2 regions of the Paenibacillus sp. GYB006 genome follow, and region 2 is predicted to be linked to the other one. Evidence: a T-box and tRNA genes for the amino acid it is inferred to sense, from the RefSeq annotation. Region 2 holds a T-box; the other holds one or more tRNA genes.
What was found. The T-box of region 2 lies ahead of PV403_RS15085 (valine--tRNA ligase). A T-box ahead of a tRNA ligase gene usually reads a tRNA of that ligase, here a tRNA-Val.
Positions count from the first base shown of each region.

Region 1 (12,071 bases), on a different contig from region 2:
GGAAGGGAAGGATGAATAATAGTGGAACAAGAAGATTTAGAGGTATGGGAAAGAGAAATCAGCAGCCGCGTTGAATATTTAGAACAAGAAGCCGAAAAACTGGAACAGCGAATTAAAAAAGCGGAATATAAGGACTACATTATGAGCAGTGCGATGAACAAATTTGCTGATGATGAAGCACAGGTCGATTTTATCAAACACAATTACCTGAATGAATCTAATGAAACCGTAAAATCGCTGAACGAAGAATATGAAGTAATCATTAAAGAGTTGAAATTTCAAAATGCGGTGCTCCAGCAAATTGAACGAGCGAATGCAGTATTGAAAGAGGATGAAGACTAAACTGTTCAGTGTTTTTAATACTCTTACCATAGATTGAAAATAGAAAAGACTGTAGACAAACTAGTCTAGGCTAGTTTGTCTACAGTTTGAATTAAGATCATTAAGTTAAGGCCTCTTATAAAGAATGCTATTCTACAACAGCATCATCGAGGACATATCATTTATTAAAAGTGGTGATCTCTAGTGGGCTCTCTAACCTTAAAAATAGTGAAATAGTTTAGTTTAACTGTGAATTTAAAAGAAATTGTTTTATATGTAACTTAAGATCAATTCGAATCATCTCTTTAGAAACCAAAATTTCATCAATAATGAGACTAAGCATTATCTTTTTCTTCTCCGGTGAAGCTTCTTCGAATACTTCATTCCATTGAGGGATATATTCTTTAAGTAAATTCATCTCATTTATTTCAATGCTTTTAGAGTTTATTAATGTTTCGATTTTGGAAGTTTGATCTTGCAATTCTGCGATGTTTTTTTCTTTCTGTTCAATTAATTGGCTAAGTAAATTCGGTTTGAAAGAACTTTTACCCATTATTGATTTTGGAACTTCAGCGTTTAGAACAGATAACTCTGAGTATTCATTTTCAATTTTATTTTGTAGAACTTTTAATATCTTTTCATCGGTGTTGGCACTTTTATTTTTTATCGCACTAATTTCCTTAGTAAAATTAATCATATTCAAATTCATGCTTTCTTAAAACAGATATAACTTCTACTTAAACGGGAAACTAAAAAATTAAATAGAGAGGTAATGACGACAGATTAAACTGTTGTCTTTTTATTTATCATATGATATATTCACATATATCGTAGGACGGTAGCTCAGAGGGAGAGCACTATCTTGACAGGGTAGGGGTCATGGGTTCGATCCCCATCCGTCCTATATGAGTAGTAAAAAAGCTTACTTTATCTATTTTTATAAATAGATGAAGTGAGCTTTTTTTGTATCCCTAAGTATATTATTAACAAATCAAAATTAGGAGAAATTATCAAGCTTGTAATCTACAATTAGAAGTTTATATGTTTAAAATCTACTCCATTGACACATCCTAAAAGGGAGAATGATCATCTGGAGGATCGCCATCCTATGAAAAAATTATGTGACACGTTCATGGCAAGCTGCATAATTGCAATCTTGCTGCTAAACCTATCAGGATGTACATTAGAGCCATCAGAAGAAACAATAATGCTGCAAGAGAGGCATGATCCTGAATCGGAGCTGCCGATCATTGATGATGTGTACTCTCCTTCGATAAGGGATGATGTTTATTCTTCTACCGATGAGGAAATACTAATACCTTAAATGAAGCTTGCCGTCGCCTAAAGATACAATAAGTCAGTCCGTTCCTTCGGGCTGGCTTATTTCTGCTGTATTGTTGTATAATAGCGTGAGTTTTACGAGTTTAGAGCATCGAAGAGCTAAAGCAGAGGGGGATATCAATGCCAGCTGAAATTATTAATGTAACAACGGAGGAACAGCTAGAACATGGGCTGCACATTCGTAAAGAGGTGTTTGTAAAGGAACAAAACGTTCCCTTAGAAGAAGAAATTGACCAATATGATGTCATTTCTCCCGATGCGCACCATATTCTTATTCAGGATGGTCAGCAGATGGTGGCGACAGGGCGTCTCATTTATTATAAGAAGGATACAGCAAAACTTCAGCGTGTAGCTGTTCTCAAAGACTACCGTGTTCACGGTTACGGCCGTGTATTAATTATGGCGCTAGAAGAGCGTGCAAGAGAGCTGGGTCTTGCGTACTCTATCCTTGATGCACAGTGCCAAGCGGAAGGGTTTTACGCTAAACTGGGTTATGAAGTGATATCGGATGAACCATTTTATGATGCTGGCATTTTACATGTACGGATGCAAAAAGCATTGTAACCTCAGCCTATTTACATAGAGCATTCTTTTTTGGGACACACTATATTTGCCGAGGCTCACAATACCTATTTTAATCGTACTCGGTATAGGTAATTACACCAAATGTAGTGCAAAAAGGAGTGTTGTTCTAATGGAAAATAACACGCGCGAGCACTTTGTCGCTGTTCAGAAAAATGGAGATGGCGATCTAACCGCATTTAAAACTTCCGCAGGTCGTGTTCTGGATTACAACCAGGCATTAAACGAGGTGGAGACTGGAATGATTGCGGGAGCCAACGTATTTAAGGCAAAAGGTGGATCACTCCGGATTCGCGGAGATGCAGACGGAGATCCGAGCAACAACCTAGATCAATTGCCGATATTTGAGTAACGTCTACAAGCATGAAACCGGAGAATAATCCGGTAATATATGAAAAGGGAGCCCTCGGAGGCTCCTTTTTTGCGTGTCATTTGGCATAGATTACAGGTGACTATAAAATTTGGATTCCCATGCACCTTCTTGCGCCGACTCCCATACAATACATTACCTAGGCGAGAGTTCGGGGGCAGACCGAGACCTCTCGCCTGACAAGGGAAGCGGGGAATTGGGCCATGACAAAAGGCAAAGGGAAAAAAGTGGTGGCAAAAAAGGAGAAAATTCGCGGGATGAGGGTGGTTACTTCCGAAGTCTGTGAGGTGTGTAAGACGCCATGCGACATAGGAATGGCCTATGCTGCACGTATGCGAGAGCCAGGCGCTGTAGGTAAAGGTGTACCTTGCATCTTAACGAAACCCAAAGGATAATAGGAAGAACCGCTTTTTTTCTCATGAGACCTGAGAGATAACGCGGTTCTTATTTATTTTAGAAAAAGAGAAAAAAACGACTTTTTTCCGCAACTTGTCTTGCTCGTTGAAGTATAAATAGATATAACTTTTTTGAAGGAGGTAATATAGACCGATGAAATGGAGAAGAACACTTGCCTTGGTACTTGTCTTTTCTCTTGCAGGCAGTGGATCTATGTTATTTGCAGATTCAATCACAGAAAAAATTCGTGTCGTAGTCAATGGCAATGATGTCAGTGGTGGCGGTTATTATATTAATGGGACAACCTATGCCCCTGTGCGTGAACTTAGTGGTCTTGCATCCTGGGATGCAACTAGCAAGAAGGTAACAGTTACGAAGCCTAATGTACATATAACACTGTTTAAGGGTGATACTGTTTTTGGGAATGTAAACGTAGGAAAACTGAAATTTCACGTACTTAGTCAAGTCGATAGTCTAGATGGGAACATTTCAGAAGTCAAAGTTGCTATCACGGATCCTTCCGGAAACACAAAAAATATTCAAACGGAAAAGATGGGAAGCGGTTCAAACGATAACTTTTGGTTCAAAACGAATGATTTCACTTATGATTTTAAGAAAAAAGGGAAGTATAAAGTAGGATTCTATATGAAACCTTCGGGAGGGAATTCATTCTTTCTCGTATCCGAAAAAGTAATTACAGCATTAGATTCATAAACGGGCTCAATTGATTTTATGCTCTAATAGTGTTACGATAATTCGGTATGATTACTTTTATGAGTGTGAATACAATACAAGTATAAATGAAATGAGGTATAGATGAATGAGCGATCATAACCATGTACATGATGAGAACTGCAACCACGACCACGACCACGAACCTCAGGTGCTTATCTTTGAAGATGAGAACGGTAAAGAGATTGAAATGATTCTGGTTCAAACTTTTGATGTAGACAATAAGGAATATGCGGTATTTGTTGAGCGCAACAATCCGGAAGAAGACGGCCTCATTCTTCGCTTTGAAGAAGAGGGCGATGAAGTGAGTCTTTATCAAATCGAAGATGAAGATGAGTGGAATCGTGTAGAAGCTGCATTTAACAAAATGGTTGAAGAGCAGCAATAAGAGCGAAATGAAGCAAGGGAAGTCTCTAGGTATCAGAGGCTTCTTTTTTTGTTGCTAATATATAGAGTGAACGCCTGAAAAGCTTGAAAAAAGGACCCGCGCAGCTTGTCAGCTGAGCAGGTCCTTGCTGTATAAATTGTGTATTCGTTCGTGTTAGAAAATCGGATCTGCTTCTACAATTACTTTTACATTCGTAATATAGCGGTCTTCAGGACCTTTTACCGGTAATCCAACCTCAACGTGTTCCGTAATATAATTAATGTTTTCCTGAGAAATAACCTCTCCCGGAAGCAGGATCGGAATACCAGGGGGATATACATAGATAAATTCAGCAATAATCCGACCAGCGGATTCTTTAAAAGGAATGATTTCTGTATCTCCGTAAAATGCCTCGCGCGGTGTAAGCATGAGCTGAGGAATTTCTGGGATTTTGACTATTAAATCGTTAGCTGTGTTGACATTATAATAAGTTTTGGACAATTCACGAAGTGCATCAAGCAGCGTATTTACTGTTTCATCATTGTCTCCTGGTGTAATGAGACAGAGGATGTTATACATATCGCTCATCTCGACTTCAATATTATAGTGTTCACGCAGCCAGTTCTCAGTATCGTATCCCGTTAAGCCAAGATGACGTACATGAACGGTCACTTTGGTCGGATCATAGCTATACGTTGCTTCTCCTCCAAGTATTTCCTCGCCAAAACAATACAATCCTTCGATATCGTTAATCGAACGTCTTGCATATTCTGCAAGATCAATTGCTTTTTGGGCCATGGAATGTCCATTCAGCGCAAGGTTGCGTCTAGATGTATCCAGTGATGAAAGCAATATATAAGAAGTTGAAGTGGTTGTCAGCATACTGATGATCGTTTGAACCCGCTTTGGATTTACAAATCCATTTTTGGTATTTAGGTTGAGTACTGAACTTTGTGTCATCGAACCGCCGAGCTTATGAACACTGGTTGCTGCCATATCGGCGCCTGCTTCCATAGCTGATATTGGAAGATCCTCATGAAAATGAATAAGGACTCCGTGCGCTTCATCAACAAGTACAGGTACTTGGTAACTATGCGCAAGATCCACGATTTCTTTCAGATTTGCACATACACCAAAGTACGTAGGGTTAATAACGAGCACGGCTTTGGCATCAGGATGACGTTCTAGGGCACGCCGCACCGAGCCGACGGTGATACCGTGATCAATACCTAAATTCTCATCACTCACGGGAGAGACAAACACAGGCTTAGCTCCCGAAAAAATGATGGCAGACATAACCGATTTGTGAACATTACGCGGTACGATGATCTTCTCACCAGGTCCGCATACAGACAGAATCATGGTCATAATGGCACTGCTTGTCCCTTGCACACTAAAGTACGTATAGTCCGCACCAAAAGCATCAGCTGCAAGCATTTGAGCTTCTTCAATAACACCCGTCGGTTGATGCAAATCATCAAGCGGCGCGATGTTAATCAAATCTATGGAAAGGGCATTATCCCCTATAAATTCGCGGAATTCAGAGTCTGTTCCAAGTCCTTTTTTGTGACCAGGGATGTGAAACTGTACCGGATTGTTAGCCGCGTGTGTTTTAAGTGCTGTAAAAAGCGGCGTACGACGGTGATCCATGGATTCTGTCACAACCTTTCTCTATTTGAAATAATAAACCTAAATGAGTATAGCAAAATGGATAAAGATTGTAACGATTTTTTTGTGATAAATCTCACTTCATTAAAAAGCCATTTTATAAAGCGGCGCAAGCTGGGTAAATACTTCTTGGGCCTTTTTACCAAAAGCTTCTCCGTCTAGAAGAAGCGGATCATCTTGTTCAATACGCAGTCCGCATAATATTTCTGATTTTTTCACGGTTTTTAATCGTTCGGCCATTTTCTTAAAATCTGCTTTCGAGATGTCTTTATGAAGGGTTCCTTCTGGATTCATATGATCTGTAGACCAGTAGAAGTGCCCTGGAATATGTTCCATAACATCATCAAGCTGTCTTTCTAATGCTTCAGCAAAGATTTCCTTATTATTACTTTCGTAAATAACGGCAAAAATAACAAATACATGAGTACCAAACATTCCTACTTGAAAATGAGGATATGCCTTGTAACCACGTTTGTTATTAGCGATTGCTACCCAAGTATCATGTGGCGGATTCACGGTACGTCTAGCATGCTTGGCCACATGAACAAACATTTCCTCTCCAACTAAATCAGTTAGAAACGGGGCAGTTGCTGCACCAATCTCGTTCAGTTTTGGACGAATTCTTTCAATTAATAATTCCATTCGGGGTTCGAGCCCAGGTACATCAAAGACATCAAAATCTTTGGATGTAAATGAAGGGTATTTTAGTGTAGTCATCGGGTTAACTTCCTCCTTATGTGTAAATGGACAAGTTTTATTTATATAAGCATGAACCTTATCACTTGCCAATATAATAGGATACAAAACAATATGGGACTCATTATAACACAGGTACCTCCATTCGCACTTCCTTAAAGCCTGTCCCTTATCTGTATTGTTAATGAAGATTTCGTGTCTTAAAAAAATGGACTTATAACTACGTACCCTTACCTTACGTGTCGTATAAAATAGGGTAAGCCGACTTATGGTGAAGCGTAGATCATAGGGGCCATGGCGGAAAGTCACATAATAAGACTCCGGATCAATCATCCGGCATGGAGGAGGAAGTGCCGTGAACAAGAGCTATGAAGTGGAATACTGCAATCTAGAGCTCCGGTTTAACCGTCGGCATATCCAACAGCTCATCAAAGACTTAATTCAGGAAGGATATTCGCTGTATTGGAGTGAAGATGAAAGCTTGTTCATTCTTTCCGTGAGAACGGGTCGTAAATTGGTTAAACTGAAATTTCAACTCATGCGTACGGGCGATTACAAGTTGATTGGTGATTATATTATTAAGGATGCGAAACTTGCCGAGTTCATAGAGAAACTCATTGGAGATACTCGAGGCCATGCGGTTGTCCGCAGGTTTAAAGATCACATCATCGTTATAGAGAATATATTGTTCGGCGAGGTTATACGTCTGGTGGAAGTATCGGGTTTTAAACAAAGGGTGATCTATCAGAAGGGGCCGACCCCTACGATGGAAGAGATGGAGGAAATGTTCTCATCGCAAGAAGGGGAAATGAGACTGCTCTTGTTAAAGATGGAAGTGGATGATGAACTCGAACGGCTTCATGCCGCCATCCATAATGGAGACGAGGCTAAGGCGGAGTCTTGCCGCAACTATTTAAAGCAAATGCAGAATCGAATGTTCATGCTTGAATGGTAAATAGCCGTATGAACCATACTATTATTTATATGAGTATTTGATGAACACCTCATGAAAAGAGGTGTTTTATCCTTGTTTACACTTTAGCGGGGGGTTCACTTCCTTTTGCAAAAGCGTTAGAATAGGATTATTGTTAGGGCGTCCTTCTTTTGCTTACATAATTTTTAAGGAATGATAACTGTCTGCTTATGGACAAGTTCCTTACCCGGACGGCTCTAGTAACATAAGATACATCAAAATAACGTGGCAAAGGATGGAGAATATATTGACTAAACAACAAATTGGCGTTATCGGTCTAGCCGTAATGGGCAAGAATTTAGCCCTGAATATTGAAAGCAAGGGGTTTACGGTGTCTGTATTTAACCGTTCTCCGGAAAAAACACAGGATCTTCTGAAAGAAGCAGAAGGTAAAAATTTGGAAGGCTTCTTCTCTATTGAAGAGTTTGTACAATCTCTTGAATCTCCGCGTAAGATTCTTATTATGGTACAAGCAGGACCAGCTACAGATGCAACGATTGGGCAGCTTATTCCTCATCTAGACAAAGGCGACATTATTATCGATGGTGGTAATGCTTACTTCCCTGATACGGTTCGCCGTAGCAAAGAACTGGAAGAGCAAGGTTTCCGCTTCATTGGTGCTGGTGTATCCGGTGGTGAAGAAGGCGCACTGAAAGGCCCGGCAATTATGCCTGGAGGTCAGGAAAGTGCTTATGAACTTGTAAAACCAATCTTAACTTCGATCGCGGCTCAAGTAGATGGAGAGCCTTGCACAACATATATCGGTCCTGATGGTGCTGGACATTATGTAAAAATGGTACACAACGGTATTGAATACGGTGATATGCAGCTGATCGGTGAAGCATATCATTTGATGAAAGATGTACTTGGTCTTACTGCAGAAGAATTCCACGAACTCTTCTCCGAATGGAACAAGGGCGAGCTTGACAGCTACCTGATCGAAATTACGGCTGATATCTTCTCTAAATATGATGAAGAAACAGGCAAACCAATGGTAGATGTGATCCTCGATGCTGCTGGACAAAAAGGTACAGGAAAATGGACAAGCCAAAGTGCGCTGGATCTCGGCGTTCCATTGTCTATGATTACTGAATCCGTATTCTCCCGTTTCTTATCTGCGATGAAAGAAGAGCGTGTTGCAGCTAGTAAAGTGCTCAGCGGTCCAAAAACAGAGCCATTCTCCGGTGATAAACAAGAATTCATCGAGAACGTTCGTAAAGCATTGTTCGCAAGTAAAATCGTATCTTATGCACAAGGTTTTGCTCAAATGCGCGCTGCTTCCGACGAATATGGCTGGAATTTGAAATATGGAAACATTGCAATGATCTTCCGCGGAGGATGTATCATTCGTTCCCAATTCTTGCAAAACATCAAAGAGGCTTATGATAAAGATGCAGAACTGAAAAACCTGCTCTTGGATCCATACTTCAAAAATGTTGTGGAATCTTACCAAGATGCATGGCGTAAAGTGATTTCTGTTGCTGTAGAAAAAGGAGTTCCGGTACCTGGATTCTCCAGTGCTCTTTCTTACTATGACAGCTATCGTACAGAACGTCTTCCAGCGAATCTGCTTCAAGCACAGCGCGACTACTTCGGTGCACATACGTTCAAACGTGTGGACAAAGAAGGAACATTCCACCACAACTGGATGGAAAAATAAGAACGGCTTTAAGATACACTATAATTCATGCTGCTTTGCTGCATTTCTCCGCGAAGACCATAAAGTGCCTCGTGCAAACAGGTCCTTAGTCTTTCTTGTGTTGAATAGGAAGAGGTATGCTCTCCCAACAGCAACATCGCAGCTTCACTAAAATATTGAAAATTAGTAATAAGACGTGGTTTTGGTAGATCCATGAGAAGTGGGTCTTCCAAAGCCACTTTTTGTTGTACATAATGCAGTACGAGCAGTACGTCATCTCTGCATATCACATAACCTGGTTCAAAGATACGTGTGATTCTGCTAGGAAGCACAGGTAGTTTCAGTACGGGCAGATAAGCTAAATCATCCATCATGTTCACACTCCTTACAGGTATCTATCCTTTTCTTCTCTATCATCCATACGTAAAAGGATGTCCTGATATGCTTCTTGGCGGATCTTTTTTTCTGTGTTATGTTTAGTAGAATAAAAAAAGATGGAACTAACTGGGTCTTATAATGAAGGGGTGGCAAGGCAGTGAGCAGCAAAGCGGATAATATCATTCTTATTGGAATGATGGGCACAGGCAAGACAACAGTATCCAGCATACTGGCACAAGAACTTGGATACACGCTCATAGATATTGATACGGATGTAGAAGCACAAGAAGGCTGTCCAATCCCCGTCTTATTTCAAGAAAAGGGAGAAAGTTATTTTCGCCAAGTAGAGAGTGATACCTTATGTAGAATTCTCAAAGGGACTTCTCAAGTCGTTTCTACGGGAGGCGGATCTGTACTTCGAGCGGAGAACCGGGAACTAATGAAGGAAGCAGGTTGGGTTATTGCATTGACAGCGAGTGCAGATTCCATTATTTCACGTGTGTCGTCTAATGATGATAGACCGCTGCTTGCAGGTAATATAGAGGAACGGGTAAAGAATATAATGGAAGAACGTAAAGATGCATATTCTTTTGCAGATGTTACCATTGATACTTCGGAGTTAAGCCCGGAAGAAGTTGTTCGTCATATTTTAACGCTTTACCGCGTCTAAGCTGTTGTGCTTTTCAGGTACATTGTAGTATGATCGTAAAAAGAAAAAGGGCAGGCGCTGCCTGCCCGTTCTGTCTACTCTTAATTAAGTCCAGGCAAGCATGCCGCCAACAAGGTTCACACAGCTCGGATATCCGAGCTCTGTTAGATATTCACAAGCTCTTTCACTGCGATAACCACTGCGGCAGATCAAAATTGTTTCCTGCGTTTTCTCGATCTCATCAAGACGATCAGGAATTTGTCCAAGTGGAATATGTTTTGCTCCTGGAATCATTCCAGCAGCAACTTCTTCATCTTCACGAACATCAATCATTTGAATAGCTTCTCCTGACTGTAGACGAGCCTTAAGTTCAGCAGGTGTAATCTCGAGTATTTGATTCATGAGTCATCCTCTTTTCTATGGTTACTATATATTGGTGTAATCCGAATGGACAAGTTCTTATGGATAACTATACCATGATACCGAAGGGAAGAGGAGACTGTCAATTTCATTACATTTCATTACGAAGGTTGATCCCGAGTATTAAGCCGCAGCTGATTATATATAAAAAAGGAGTTATAACTATGGACGTTATCGTAAACAACACCCCTTCCTTAACGGGAACGATTGACGCTTTATCTTCTAAAAACTACACAACGCGTTATTTGCTTGTTGCTGCATTAGCAGAAGGAACGAGTACAATCTATTATCCTGCCCACAGTGAGGACAGCGATGCGATGCGCCGCTGTATTCAGGATTTGGGTGCTGTTCTTGTAGAAGACGATGAGAAAATCACCATTACTGGGTTTGGCTCTACTCCTCGTCCCACAGGCGAACTGAATGTAGGGAATGCAGGAGCCGTTCTGCGTTTTCTGATGGGGATTGCCGCACTTGGTGAGGAGATTACATTCGTTAATACATACCCCGAATCTCTTGGTAAAAGACCTCATCAAGATTTAATTGATGCACTCGAGCAGCTGGGCGCCGAAGTAGATCATCAGGAGGGAAGACTGCCGATCACCATTCGTGGCGGTAAGCCGCAAGGCGGAGTTATTCGAGTATCGGGATCTGTAAGTTCTCAGTATCTGAGTGCGCTGCTCTTTCTGACACCGCTTCTTCCGCATGATAGTACGATTGAAGTTCTTCATGATCTGAAATCGAAAGTCGTGATCGGGCAAACACTCGAAGTGTTAGAACAAGCCGGTATCATTATTCATGCAAGTGATGACTATATGTCTTTTCAAGTTCCTGGTTCTCAAAAATATCAACCGGCGAATTATACAGTCCAAGGAGATTATCCTGGATCAGCAGCGATTTTAGCAGCGGCTGCGGTGACAAACTCAGATGTAAAGGTTACGCGGTTAATGGAGAAGAGTAAACAGGGTGAACGTGCTATTATCGATGTGCTGAAAATGATGAATGTTCCGCTCACACATGAAGATAATATCGTCCATGTTCAAGGAAATGGGAAACTTACGGCTGTCGAATTTGATGGAGATGCAGCTACGGATGCGGTACTTGCTATGGTTGCAGCAGCTGTTTTTGCGGAAGGTACTTCGCGCTTTTATAATGTGGAGAATTTAAGGTATAAAGAATGCGACCGAATCACCGATTATTTACATGAACTCAGTAAAGCTGGCGCAAAAGTCGAAGAAAGACAAGCGGAGATTATTGTCCACGGACGACCTGAAGGGGTAGAAGGCGGCGTTGAAATTAACGCTCATTATGATCATCGTGTCATTATGGCACTCACGGTGGTGGGTCTTCGTTCCAAAGAGCCGCTGCGTATTAAAGATGCTCATCACGTTGCAAAATCCTATCCTGGATATTTCGATCATTTACAGGCGCTTGGCGCCAACGTAGAATGGGTATAGTAATGTTAGAAAGGTGCTGATCATTATGGCATTTGAAAACCCATCACGGGATGAGATTAAAGAACTTCTTCGTTCTGCTGGAAAT
Region 1 covers NZ_JARBDA010000007.1:194,514-206,584, reverse strand. Annotated here, with positions in the region: gene PV403_RS17215 (hypothetical protein) at 22-342, shown strand; gene PV403_RS17210 (hypothetical protein) at 560-1,024, opposite strand; tRNA gene PV403_RS17205 (tRNA-Val) at 1,154-1,225, shown strand; gene PV403_RS17200 (hypothetical protein) at 1,430-1,645, shown strand; gene PV403_RS17195 (GNAT family N-acetyltransferase) at 1,783-2,226, shown strand; gene PV403_RS17190 (DUF3892 domain-containing protein) at 2,357-2,596, shown strand; gene PV403_RS17185 (hypothetical protein) at 2,818-3,009, shown strand; gene PV403_RS17180 (copper amine oxidase) at 3,164-3,724, shown strand; gene PV403_RS17175 (DUF1292 domain-containing protein) at 3,831-4,130, shown strand; gene PV403_RS17170 (aminotransferase class I/II-fold pyridoxal phosphate-dependent enzyme) at 4,284-5,759, opposite strand; gene PV403_RS17165 (YktB family protein) at 5,862-6,494, opposite strand; gene PV403_RS17160 (hypothetical protein) at 6,829-7,428, shown strand; gene gndA (NADP-dependent phosphogluconate dehydrogenase) at 7,694-9,106, shown strand; gene PV403_RS17150 (hypothetical protein) at 9,115-9,459, opposite strand; gene PV403_RS17145 (shikimate kinase) at 9,621-10,133, shown strand; gene PV403_RS17140 (rhodanese-like domain-containing protein) at 10,218-10,514, opposite strand; gene aroA (3-phosphoshikimate 1-carboxyvinyltransferase) at 10,697-11,986, shown strand; gene PV403_RS17130 (CoA-binding protein) at 12,012-12,071, shown strand, end outside.
Region 1: it has a tRNA-Val gene. The T-box ahead of PV403_RS15085 (valine--tRNA ligase) is inferred to sense a tRNA for this amino acid. The anticodon was not compared.

Region 2 (12,071 bases):
TTCAAGATGATCCGCTTCCAGATTCGTTACAATCCCAATCCAAGGATGATAATGCAAGAATGAACCATCGCTCTCGTCTGCTTCAGCAACGACACAATCGCCTTTACCTGCTTTGGCATTCGTTCCGAGATTCATGATCTCCCCGCCGATGATGTAAGTAGGATCTGTTTCACATTCTTCCATAACAAGCGCGATCATAGAGGAAGTTGTTGTCTTACCGTGTGCTCCCGCAACGGCAACTCCCTTACGCTCGTTAAGTAAACGTGCCAACATTTGTGCACGGTGAAGAACCGGAATTTTTAATTGTTCCGCTTCCACTCGTTCCACATTGTCCGCAGTTGCAGCCGTTGAATAAACAACTAAATCTGCACCGTGTACCTGTTCCGCCGTATGGCCGATATATACTTTTGCTCCTTTTGCGGCGAGCTTTTCAGTTAGCTCCTGGGATGCCACATCCGAACCAGTTACCGTATAACCCATCTCTAGCATAACTCTTGCAATGGCGCTCATCCCATAGCCGCCGATACCGATAAAATGTACATGTTCCGTAGTATTCAACAAGTTTTCACCAACCTTTTTCAGAATCGGTTTGATGCAAAAGACTGGCCCGAACATCTGCAATTAGATACAATGTGCCGGACACAATCCCCAGATCGTCCGCTTCCGTCCGTAACTTAAGTAAGCTCAGTGCATTTTTCCATGAAGGTTCTACAATGATGTCAAGGTTTGGTTTGGCAAAGGATGGACGAAGCTCTTCTACCATATTTTTTAACTGTGCCGCATCCATTTTACGTCGGAAATCAGGCTCAGTCAGGATAAGCGTATCCACTAGTGGCAGTATATGCTCTAAATATGATTTGTGATGCTTATTCTCAAGCATGCCCATCATTAAAATTAATTTCCGATCTGCATACAAATCCTTTATCGTTCTGGCAAGTGTTTCTGCACCTTCCGGATTGTGTGCCCCATCCAAAATAAGAAGCGGATCATCGGACACTTTCTCAAAACGTCCGGCCCAGAATGCTCTGTGAAATCCTTTTTTCAAATCTTCCTCTTCCATATAGAACGCCATGTACTGGCGCAGCACTTCAAGTGTCATCAGAGCACAGGCAGCATTTGCACTTTGGTGCTTGCCCTGCATTGTCAGCTCCACATCAAGTTCACGAAACGGTCCATTATAATGGAATCTTTGACCATTCTTATTAACCTCAAGTTGCTCATAAGTAAACTGTTCGCCTGCAATATACAGGGTTGATTTTTTCTTAGCACAGGTTTCACGAATGATACGAATTGCTTCCGGCTGTTCAACCGTAGTAACAACAGGGACGCCGGGTTTAATAATCCCTGCCTTTTCAGATGTAATTTGTTCAATCGTATCACCAAGAATATCGGTATGGTCAAAACCAATATTCGTAATCACCGAAATGATAGGAGTCACGACATTCGTTACATCAAGCCTTCCCCCAAGCCCAGTCTCCCATACTATCACATCGGGATAGCATACCTCCGCATAATACAGAATTGCGAGCGCTGTCGCAACCTCAAACATCGTTGGAGATCCAAGTTCTGTAGCAGCTATTTCTTCCACAAAAGGCTTCAGCTTGTTAGCCAGCTTAAGCAAGGTGTCTTCCGGGATGTCTTCTTCATTATACTGAAATCGGTTTGTAAACTTGGTGATATACGGAGAAGTAAATGTCCCTACATCATACCCGCCCTGTCTAAGGGTAGAAGTCAGAAAGGCACAAGTTGATCCTTTTCCGTTCGTTCCCGCGACATGAATGAATTTCAGATGTTTATGAGGGTCGCCCAGCTTTGATAATAACAATTCAATTCGAGATAGTCCCGGTCTAATTCCAAAAGGAATAAGATTGTTAATCCAAGCTACTGCATCACTGTAGGTTTGTAGAGGAGCTGCACAAGCAGCTCCCGTGTTTTCAGACATTTTCTTCACCCTCCGATTGCGAAATTTGTGAGACTTTTCTTTAAGGGATACCGCGAAATAATAACCTATTTAATTAGCTTTGTAATTCCGCAATGCGAGCAATGACTTTACTGCGTTTATCAGAATAATCCGCAAGTTTTGCACGCTCTTCCTCAATAACTTTTGCTGGAGCTTTGGATACGAAGCCTTCATTGCCCAGTTTTTTCTCAATGCGAAGCACTTCTTTATCTAAATTCTCGCGTTCTTTCTCAAGACGAGCAATCTCCTGATCAATATCAATTAGTCCTGCGAGCGGGAAATAAATTTCAGCACCTGACACAATTGCCGTCATCGCTTTCTCCGGCGTAGGTAGAGAGATGCCTGTAGTCAGATCGGACGTATTACAGAATCTGCTAACGTAAACAAGGTTGTTATCGATGATCTGCAGCGCGTCCGCATTACTTGCATTTACATTCATTTCGATCTTCTTACTCATCGGCACATTCACTTCTGCACGAACATTACGAACAGCACGAATGAGATCCATCAGCATATTCATCTCGGCTACAGCCTGATCGTTAACAAGCTCTTCGTTAAATTCAGGCCATGCAGCAAGCGTAATGGTCTCTCCATCATGCGGCAAATGCTGCCAAATTTCCTCTGAAATAAATGGCATGAACGGATGAATAAGACGCATTGTATGATCCAGTACATAAGCAAGTACCGACTGTGTCTTACGTTTTGCCTGCTCATCTTCACCGTATAACGTCAATTTGGAGAATTCGATGTACCAGTCACACAGATCATCCCATATGAAGTTATACAGTGCACGTCCGGTTTCTCCAAATTCATAAGCGTCCATAAGACGAGTTACTTCTCTTGCTGTTTCATTTAGGCGATGCAGAATCCAGCGATCAGCCGTGGATAGTTCACCTGTAATATCAATATCCTCATATTTAATGCCTTCAAGATTCATGAGAGCAAAACGGGAAGCGTTCCAAATCTTATTCGCAAAGTTACGTGCTTGTTCTACACGTTCCCAGCGGAAACGAAGATCTTGTCCTGGTGTGCTGCCTGTTGAAATCATATAGCGCATCGCATCAGCACCATATTTCTCAATTACTTCAAGCGGATCTACCCCGTTGCCAAGTGACTTCGACATTTTGCGGCCATCAGCATCACGTACAAGTCCGTGCATCAATACGTCTTTAAACGGAATTTCATCTGTAAATTCAAGCGCTGTAAAGATCATACGAGCTACCCAGAAGTAGATGATATCGTACCCAGTCACGAGCACAGACGTTGGATAGTAGCGTTTCAGATCTTCTGCGTCTTCAGGCCAACCTAGAGTAGAGAAAGGCCATAACGCCGAACTAAACCAAGTATCAAGAACATCTTCATCTTGACGAAGATCTGCAGAGCCGCATTTGGTACAAGTCGTGAGGTCTTCCTGACTAACATGAAGCTCTCCACAAGCATTACAGTACCACGCTGGAATACGGTGTCCCCACCAGAGCTGACGAGAAATACACCAGTCGCGAACATTCTCAATCCAGTGAAGATACGTTCTCTCAAAACGATCTGGAACAAAGTTTACACCTTTTCCGTTCTTCTGAGCTTCAATCGCTCTTTCGGCAAGCGGCTGCATCGCAACAAACCACTGTGTAGACAGATAAGGCTCTACAACAGCACCTGAACGCTCACTATGACCAACTTGATGTACATGGTCTTCAATGTTAATGAGTACACCCAGTTCTTTAAGGTCAGCAACAATCTGCTTACGGCACTCACTACGGTCAAGCCCTTTATATTTGCCAGCTTCCTCATTCATAGTACCTGTCTCATCCATAACCGTGATTTGCGGCAGGTCATGACGAAGACCGACTTCAAAGTCATTTGGATCATGCGCAGGCGTGATTTTTACCGCTCCGCTACCAAACTCTTTTTCTACATATTCATCTGCAATAACAGGAATTTCACGGCCAATAATCGGCAGTACAAGTACTTTGCCAATCATATCTTTGTAACGATCATCTTCGGGATGAACCGCAACAGCCGTATCACCAAGCATGGTCTCTGGTCTTGTCGTTGCAACGGTAATGGAGCCGCTGCCGTCTTTTAATTCATATTTCAGATGATACAAGTGACCTTGTACTTCTTTATATTCGACTTCAATATCAGATAACGCAGTTCGTGCTGCCGGATCCCAGTTAATGATACGTTTCCCGCGGTAAATGAGACCTTTATTATACAGTGTAACAAACACTTCACGTACAGCTTTTGATAACCCTTCATCCAGCGTAAAACGCTCGCGAGAGTAGTCAAGAGACAAGCCCATTTTTGCCCATTGGGAACGGATTGTATTGTTATATTCTTCTTTCCAGTCCCATACCTTCTCAAGGAACTTTTCGCGTCCGAGATCATAACGAGTAATCCCGTCTTCTCTTAGTTTCTGTTCTACTTTAGTTTGAGTTGCAATTCCTGCATGGTCAGAACCAGGCAGCCAGAGCGCGTCATAACCTTGCATCCGTTTTGCACGGATAATAATATCCTGAAGGGTAAAGTCCAGCGCATGACCGATATGAAGCATACCCGTTACGTTTGGCGGTGGAATCACAATGGTAAAAGGCTGCGCATCCTTGCGCTGACCTGCTTTAAAGAAATTGTTTTCCATCCAATACGGGTACCACTTCTGCTCCGCAGCATGCGGATCATACGTTGTTGGCATTTCCGTCTGATTCGGCTGATTAGGTTGATTTGTTGCTTCAGACATATACATTCCTCCTGTTATTTTAGAAATCAAAATTCATTTTTTCATCAGTAGCAAGTAACGATAAAAAAAACAAAAAGACCCTTCATCCTCAAAGGACGAAAGGTCATTCTTTCGCGGTACCACCTTTGTTTCATACCAAAACATGATGACCACAAACTTTAGTTTGCGGGTTTGATATGACACTTTGTTAGGCAGTATAACGGCTGCAGCCGGCCACATTCTAGTGCTCTCTATGTACAAAGCATACGAAAGCATTCAAAAGGGCAACTCCCGGGTGACTTCGGATCAGTAAAGTATCCTGCGGAATCTCACACCAATCGATTCCACTCTCTGAAGGGTTTACTGCTTACTACTCCCGTTCTTCGTTGTTCCATGTGTAATTCAAGAGATCTATACGAACCACAATGAATTATATTCATTGTATCCCCAATCCTACAGACATCATACATTTCTAGTCTAAATTCGTCAACAGGCGAGCACCTATTTTCCGTATAGGGAAAGACTGGAGCAGGATTCTAGCTAAGTTTCATGAAGCGTCAAAATAAATAGCAAAAAAAGTGCCCCTGGCCGTTAACACGCCCAAGAACACATGGTTTTGTATATTAATTAAGGAATGTAAAGCACCTGTCCCTCTTCAATCGACTGCTCGGATAATCGATTATACAGCTGTAACTCACGTGTGCTTAGCTGATACCTATCTGCAATCGTATCCAAGGTTTCTTCCCGCTGTACTATACAGAGCTTGACCCTCTTGAATGGCGTCTGCTCAGAACTACCGCCAAGAAATAAGTTCTTCCACTGTACATCTTCTATCTGCTCTTCTTCACGCTTTTCTACTGGAATCTGCTCTTCTAACTGTAATACTTCTTCCGTTCTCTTGCTCTTCTGAAGAAGAGAGGTAATTCCATACGAATCAGCAGCAGGTGCATCATTCTCTTTTTTACTGCCAAAAGCAACCTTCAGCTCCGGTTTTTCGTCTTCTGCCTCTGGCTGAGGTACATCTGCTGTAAGCAGCGTTCCCTCATCCTCCCAGGTAATCTCCTGATCGTCACGCTGGATCGCGGCAGGCTCTGCTGCTTGTTCTTCTATAGGTGTTTCTGCTTCTTGAAGACCTAAAGCAGGTTCCGCAGGCGTTTCAAAATGCCAAACTTCTGGCGCGGCAGAGAGCTCAGTCGCCGAATTTTCTTCTTTCACGTCCTGAATATCTTTTGTCTCTCTTAGCTCCCCGTTCTCTTGATTCTCTATTCTCTGCTCTTCTATATTAGAATCTTCCTGCTGATCAGTACCATCATCTACCGAAAGAGTCTCATAAGGAAGATTCCAAACGTCTCGCTCCTCCTGCCCCTCATCATGAACCGAAGCCGGTGTTATATAAGGAGCATAAAATGTAGGCGGTACGGGAGAAGCGTCACTCGTGCGTTCTTGCTCAAATGAAGCTTCGTCATCTTCCCTAGCAGGATCGCGATGGTATGGATTATATCTGCTATACTCTTTTGGTTCGCTATTCCCCTGTTCAGAAGCTGAATTCGTGTGTACTACCGTAAATTCATCCGAATTCCAGGCAGGAGTTTCCTCTGTTTGAATCCCTTCAATTCCTCTGAGAGACAACACCCCGGTAATATTCAAGCTTCTTGTAGACAATAGGTCAACATCAAAATTCTCAATCTCAACAGCGATCTCTTCCACTGAGGCAACCCGGCTAAGCGGAATCGTAATCTCCACCGGGATCAGGTGCTGCAAACCTTCCTGCTCCTTATTCTCACCAACATACACACCTGACAACAGCAGATGGCCCCGAAGCGCTGCGTGCTCTTGATCTGTAATCACCTGTATTCGAGGATAAAGTTCAATCTCTTCAAGCTCTGCGATAGCGGGAACATGTTCTGGTAATTGAACACGCTCATAAATATCAAACCGAAGTCCGTAGGGCGGGTTTAACATAGCTGTAGTCCTCCTTTCGGGCATATAGTTACCATGAAAAAAGACCATGGCTTTCGCTCATGTGACGAGAGTTCAGCAATAAGTTTCTTCTCGTTGACATGTATATGCACCGAATAGAGGACTCATACCATTTTATAAGTATTCGCTCTATTGCACTTTTTTTCTCGCTTCATATAGTTCCGTCATATCTTCCGGCCAAGGCGCCTCAATGCTGAGCAGTTCTCCTGTAAACGGATGTTGAAACGTAAGCATCTCCCCGTGCAGGGCTTGCCTGCGGATCCCTTCTCTTCTGCCCCCATACAGTGTATCTCCGAATAAAGGATGACCAATGTGGCTGAGGTGAACTCTGATCTGATGGGTTCTCCCTGTCTCCAGCTCCAGACGGACAAGAGTTGCCTCGTTTAACCGTTCAGAGACCTTCATATGGGTTACCGCATGTTGTCCTGTAGGCGAAACCCTTCTTCTCTGTTTGTGATGACGATCTTTGCCGATCGGATACTGTAACACTTCTTCATTCTGAGTAATGACGCCATGAACGATTGCCACATAAGCGCGATCAATCGCTTTACGTTCCATCATCGAATTTAGTTTTAATTCAGCATATCGATTCTTGGCATATAGCACAGGTCCCGATGTATCTACATCGAGCCTGTGGATATGGCGTACTGCAATCTCTTGGCCCTCAGATTCATAGTAGGCAGCGACCGCATGATCCAGCGTAATAATTCCATCATGTCGCTCATTCCCATCAGGATGGACTGGCATACCTGTCGGTTTATTAACAACAAGACAAAAATCATCCTCATATAAAATATCAAGCAGAATATAACGCGGAGAGATACCTAAAGGTACAGACGGAAAAAGGGCCAGCCTCAGCCGGTCCCCCGCAATTTTGATCCCTTGATTTTGCTTCAATTCATGAAGAAGTTTAGGCGGCATGCCCAGCTCCTGCAAGAGCCAAGCTTCAGCAGCCTCATTCCGATTCTCGCCAGAGAGTGCCTTTTTTCCTGGAGTAAGCTCCAGCCATTCTCCTCTTCTTTTTGAAGTAATCATAGTTTTCTCAGCGCATTATAATTAGCTTCAATTGTATCTTCAATATCTTGTTCGGAATGCACACCCGAAATAAACATTCCTTCAAATTGAGATGGTGCTACGCTGACTCCTTCCTGCAGCAGATGTCCGAAATAGGCCCGGAAGAGATCCAGATTACTTGATTTCGCGATATCATAGTTCGTTACAGGCTCCTCCGTAAAGAAAGGACATACCATCGAGCCTACCCGATTGATCGTAATAGGAATACCAAGCTCACGTGCATTTTTCTCAAAACCAGCTTGCAGCTTCGCTCCCAGCATCTCCAAGCGATCATAGACTTCTTGATTGAGTAAACGGAGCGTAGTCAGACCTGCTGTCATAGCAAGCGGATTACCGCTCAGTGTACCTGCCTGATAGATCGGTCCAGAAGGAGCAATCTGCTCCATAAGATCACGACGACCACCATAAGCACCAACAGGCAGTCCGCCGCCAATTACTTTACCAAGGCAAGTCAAATCTGGTGTTACCCCAAATCTGCCTTGAGCACTGTTAAGTCCCACCCGGAAACCAGTCATCACCTCATCAAAAATAAGAAGACTTCCGTAATCTTCTGTCACCTGCCGGAGACCTTCCAAGAATCCAGCTACAGGCGGAACGACTCCCATATTCCCAGCAACCGGTTCAACGATCACAGCTGCGATCTCTTCTCCAAATTTCTCAAAGGCTACACCTACGGATTCAAGATCGTTATAAGGCACAGTGATTGTATTTACAGCAACCCCTTCTGGAACGCCTGGACTATCCGGCAGACCAAGCGTTGCTACTCCAGAGCCTGCTTTAATAAGCAAACTGTCTGCATGACCATGATAAGATCCTTCAAATTTCAAAATCTTACTCCGTCCCGTTATCCCCCGAGCAAGGCGGATGGCACTCATCGTTGCTTCGGTTCCCGAATTGACCATTCGCACGATATCAATGGATGGCACACGTTCACAAACAAGTTTAGCCATTTCTGTCTCTATTAAGGTTGGTGCGCCAAAGCTTGTCCCTTTTATTGCTGTCTCTTGAATCGCAGCGATAACCTCAGGATGAGCATGTCCCATAATAAGTGGACCCCAGGAAGCCACATAATCAATGAACGAATTCCCATCGATATCATAGATTCTTGATCCAATACCGTGATCTGCATAGATCGGTGTAAGTCCAACGGATTTAAATGCACGAACTGGACTGTTCACACCGCCCGGCATATACTGTTTTGCTTCTTCAAAAGCCTTTCTGGACCGTTCCTCCATACGAGGCTGACGTTGATTGATGCTCATTACTTTCACTCCTCTTTGTGTAGTTACTTCCTGCTTCTGCCGTGCCCTTATTTCTCTAAAAGCCAGCGAGCCGCATCTTTACCATAGTAAGTGATGATCATATCTGCACCTGCTCGTTTCATGCTCAGCAAAATCTCCATAGCCACTGATTTCTCGTCTATCCATCCGTTCATTGCTGCTGCTTTCACCATCGCATATTCACCACTTACGTTGTAAGCGACCAGCGGGAGATCAAATTGATCTTTGAGGGTTCGCATCACGTCTAAATAAGAAAGAGATGGTTTTACCATCAGCATATCTGCTCCTTCAAGAACATCACTTTCTGCTTCACGAAGCGCTTCCCGTGCATTTGCTGGATCCATCTGATAGCCTTTGCGATCCCCATACTGCGGAGCAGAGTCAGCTGCTTCACGGAAAGGTCCGTAGAAACCGGAAGCGTATTTTACAGAGTAGGACATAATGGGGATATTCTCGTACCCTGCTTCATCCAAACCTTGGCGAATTGCACCCACAAATCCATCCATCATGTTAGAAGGAGCAATAATATCGGCACCTGCTTCTGCTTGGGATACCGCCGTTCTCACAAGTAGATCAAGCGATTCATCATTCAGAACATGTGCATGTACATGCCCGTCTCTTTCATGAGTATGAACCATTCCGCAGTGTCCATGATCTGTAAATTCACACAAGCATGTATCAGCAACAACCAGAAGGTCTGGATACCATGATTTGATCAGCCTTGTCGCTTCCTGAACAATTCCATCTTCCGCGAAAGCAGATGACCCTACTGCATCTTTCGTTTCTGGAATTCCAAACAAAAGCACAGCTGGAATGCCGAGTTCAGCAATTTCTTGTACTTCTTCTTTTAAGGTATCTAAAGAAAAACGGTAAACACCAGGCATGGAAGAGATCTCCTGTTTCACTCCCGTTCCGTAAGTTACATAAATCGGTTGAATAAAATCACTCACATGAAGATGTGTTTCACGCACCATACTGCGAATTGCGGCAGTACTGCGCAAGCGACGAAGTCTAACATTTGGAAATCCCATAATCGATAATTCCCCTTTCTGTCTTCCTTTATATAACCTAATTATTTATTTTAGTTCGCACAAAGCATCCGTCAGACTGTCCATTGTAGCCTTATCCGATATGATGCTTACAGAAAGACCCGCCTTCTCTGCCTCCTGAGCAGTAACGGAACCAATACATACGATATGCACTTTATTAAGAAGCTCTACTGGATTGTCATTACCCATTTTCTTCAATAGTGCAAGCAAGTGTGTTACGGTAGAAGAGCTTGTAAATGTGACAGCATATATTTTCCCTTTTTCCAGTAGCTGAATGACATCATCATCCCATTCATCGGGAATCACTGTCTCATAAATGTGTGAAACAGTAACTTCCAGTCCTTTTTCACGTAGTCGATCTGGCAGCCAAGACCGCGCAAGATTTCCACAAGGCAGGAGAACCTTCTGACCTGGCAACAATTCATCGCCAAAAGTGTCCATTAATCCTTCTTGCTGGTAAGACCCTTGCACTTCTTCTGCTACAATTCCTCTACTTCGTAAAACTTCTCTTGTAGTAGGTCCAATTGCTACGATTCTAGCTTTTGATAATGCACGGATATCCAAGCCTAGCTCTTCGAGATGCTTAAAGAAGTATTCCACTCCGTTAACACTCGTAAAGAATACCCAATCATACTCTGGCATAGAGGCGAGTGCGTTTTTGATCTGATCTCTTGTTTCTGCTGAAGCGGGAGGCAATGTTTCAATTACAGGCAGCTCATAAGCTTCTCCGCCAAGCTCTTCAATTCGATCTACCAGATCGATCGCTTGTGTTCTAGCCCGTGTAACCAAGATCCGTTTACCGAACAAAGGCATGGATTCCACCCATTTAAGCCGTTCACGTTGTTTAACCACATCGCCTACCACGATCACGCCGGGCGGAAGGAATTTATTCTCTATTACTTTGGCTTCAATATCCTCCAGCGTTCCGATTAGTGTATCTTGTTCAGCCCAAGTTCCCCAGCGAATAAGAGCCACAGGTGTATCCTTTGGTCTGCCATGATCCATCAGTTGCTTACTAATATATCCAATATTCGCAACACCCATCATAAACACAAGTGTTCCGGTTGCATTCGTTACCTTATCCCAGTGGATCGCTCGGTTCATCTTCTCTGGGCTCTCATGTCCTGTAATAATCGAAATAGAAGAAGCGTAATCCCGGTGAGTTACGGGTATTCCCGCATAGGCAGGTACACTGATTGCAGAAGTTACCCCTGGTACAATCTCAAAAGGCACGTTATTCTGCTTCAATAATTCTGCTTCTTCACCCACTCTTCCAAAAATCGTAGGGTCTCCGCCTTTTAGACGAACGACCTTCTTTCCTGCTAGAGCTAAATCAACAAGAAGCTGGTTAATATCTTCTTGTTTCATCGTATGACGATTCGTTTTTTTGCCTACATAAATTTTTTCTGCACCTGGTTTCATAATTCGAAGCAGTCTTGGGCTCGCTAGTCGATCATATACGACAACGTCTGCCTTTTGAATACATTCCCAGCCCTTAACTGTAATGAGCTTTGCATTGCCCGGACCTGCCCCTACTAGATAAACTTTTCCTGTCATGGAGATCATCCCCTTACATCTGCTAGTATCTTCTCCGCACCCATTTCAATTAATCGGCTGGCCACAGCCTTACCAAGCTGTTTTGGATCAGAACCTGTTAAAGTTTGTTTCAATACGGTGAGCCCATCAGGTGTTCCTACCATACCCGTGAGTTCAATCTGTTTGTCTTCCGCGTTGCTACCCGTAACCCATGTGGCATAAGCACCAATAGGAACCTGGCAGCCACCGTTCAGCACATGTAAAAATTCTCGTTCAGCAGCAACCGGTTTGGCTGTTATTTCATCATTATATAAAGAGAGAAGTGCAAGCAGTTCCTCGTCATCTTTACGGCATTCAATGCCAAGTGCCCCTTGACCAACCGCTGGCAAACAAGTTTCAGGAGATAAATATGAAGTGATTCGATCACTCCATCCCATGCGTGAAAGACCTGCTGCAGCTAAGATAATTGCTTCAAATCC
Region 2 covers NZ_JARBDA010000006.1:21,162-33,232, forward strand. Annotated here, with positions in the region: gene murC (UDP-N-acetylmuramate--L-alanine ligase) at 1-558, opposite strand, end outside; gene PV403_RS15080 (bifunctional folylpolyglutamate synthase/dihydrofolate synthase) at 566-1,942, opposite strand; gene PV403_RS15085 (valine--tRNA ligase) at 2,016-4,694, opposite strand; T-box leader at 4,783-5,066, opposite strand; gene PV403_RS15090 (LysM peptidoglycan-binding domain-containing protein) at 5,301-6,635, opposite strand; gene PV403_RS15095 (RluA family pseudouridine synthase) at 6,783-7,688, opposite strand; gene hemL (glutamate-1-semialdehyde 2,1-aminomutase) at 7,685-8,989, opposite strand; gene hemB (porphobilinogen synthase) at 9,037-10,038, opposite strand; gene cobA (uroporphyrinogen-III C-methyltransferase) at 10,084-11,613, opposite strand; gene hemC (hydroxymethylbilane synthase) at 11,619-12,071, opposite strand, start outside.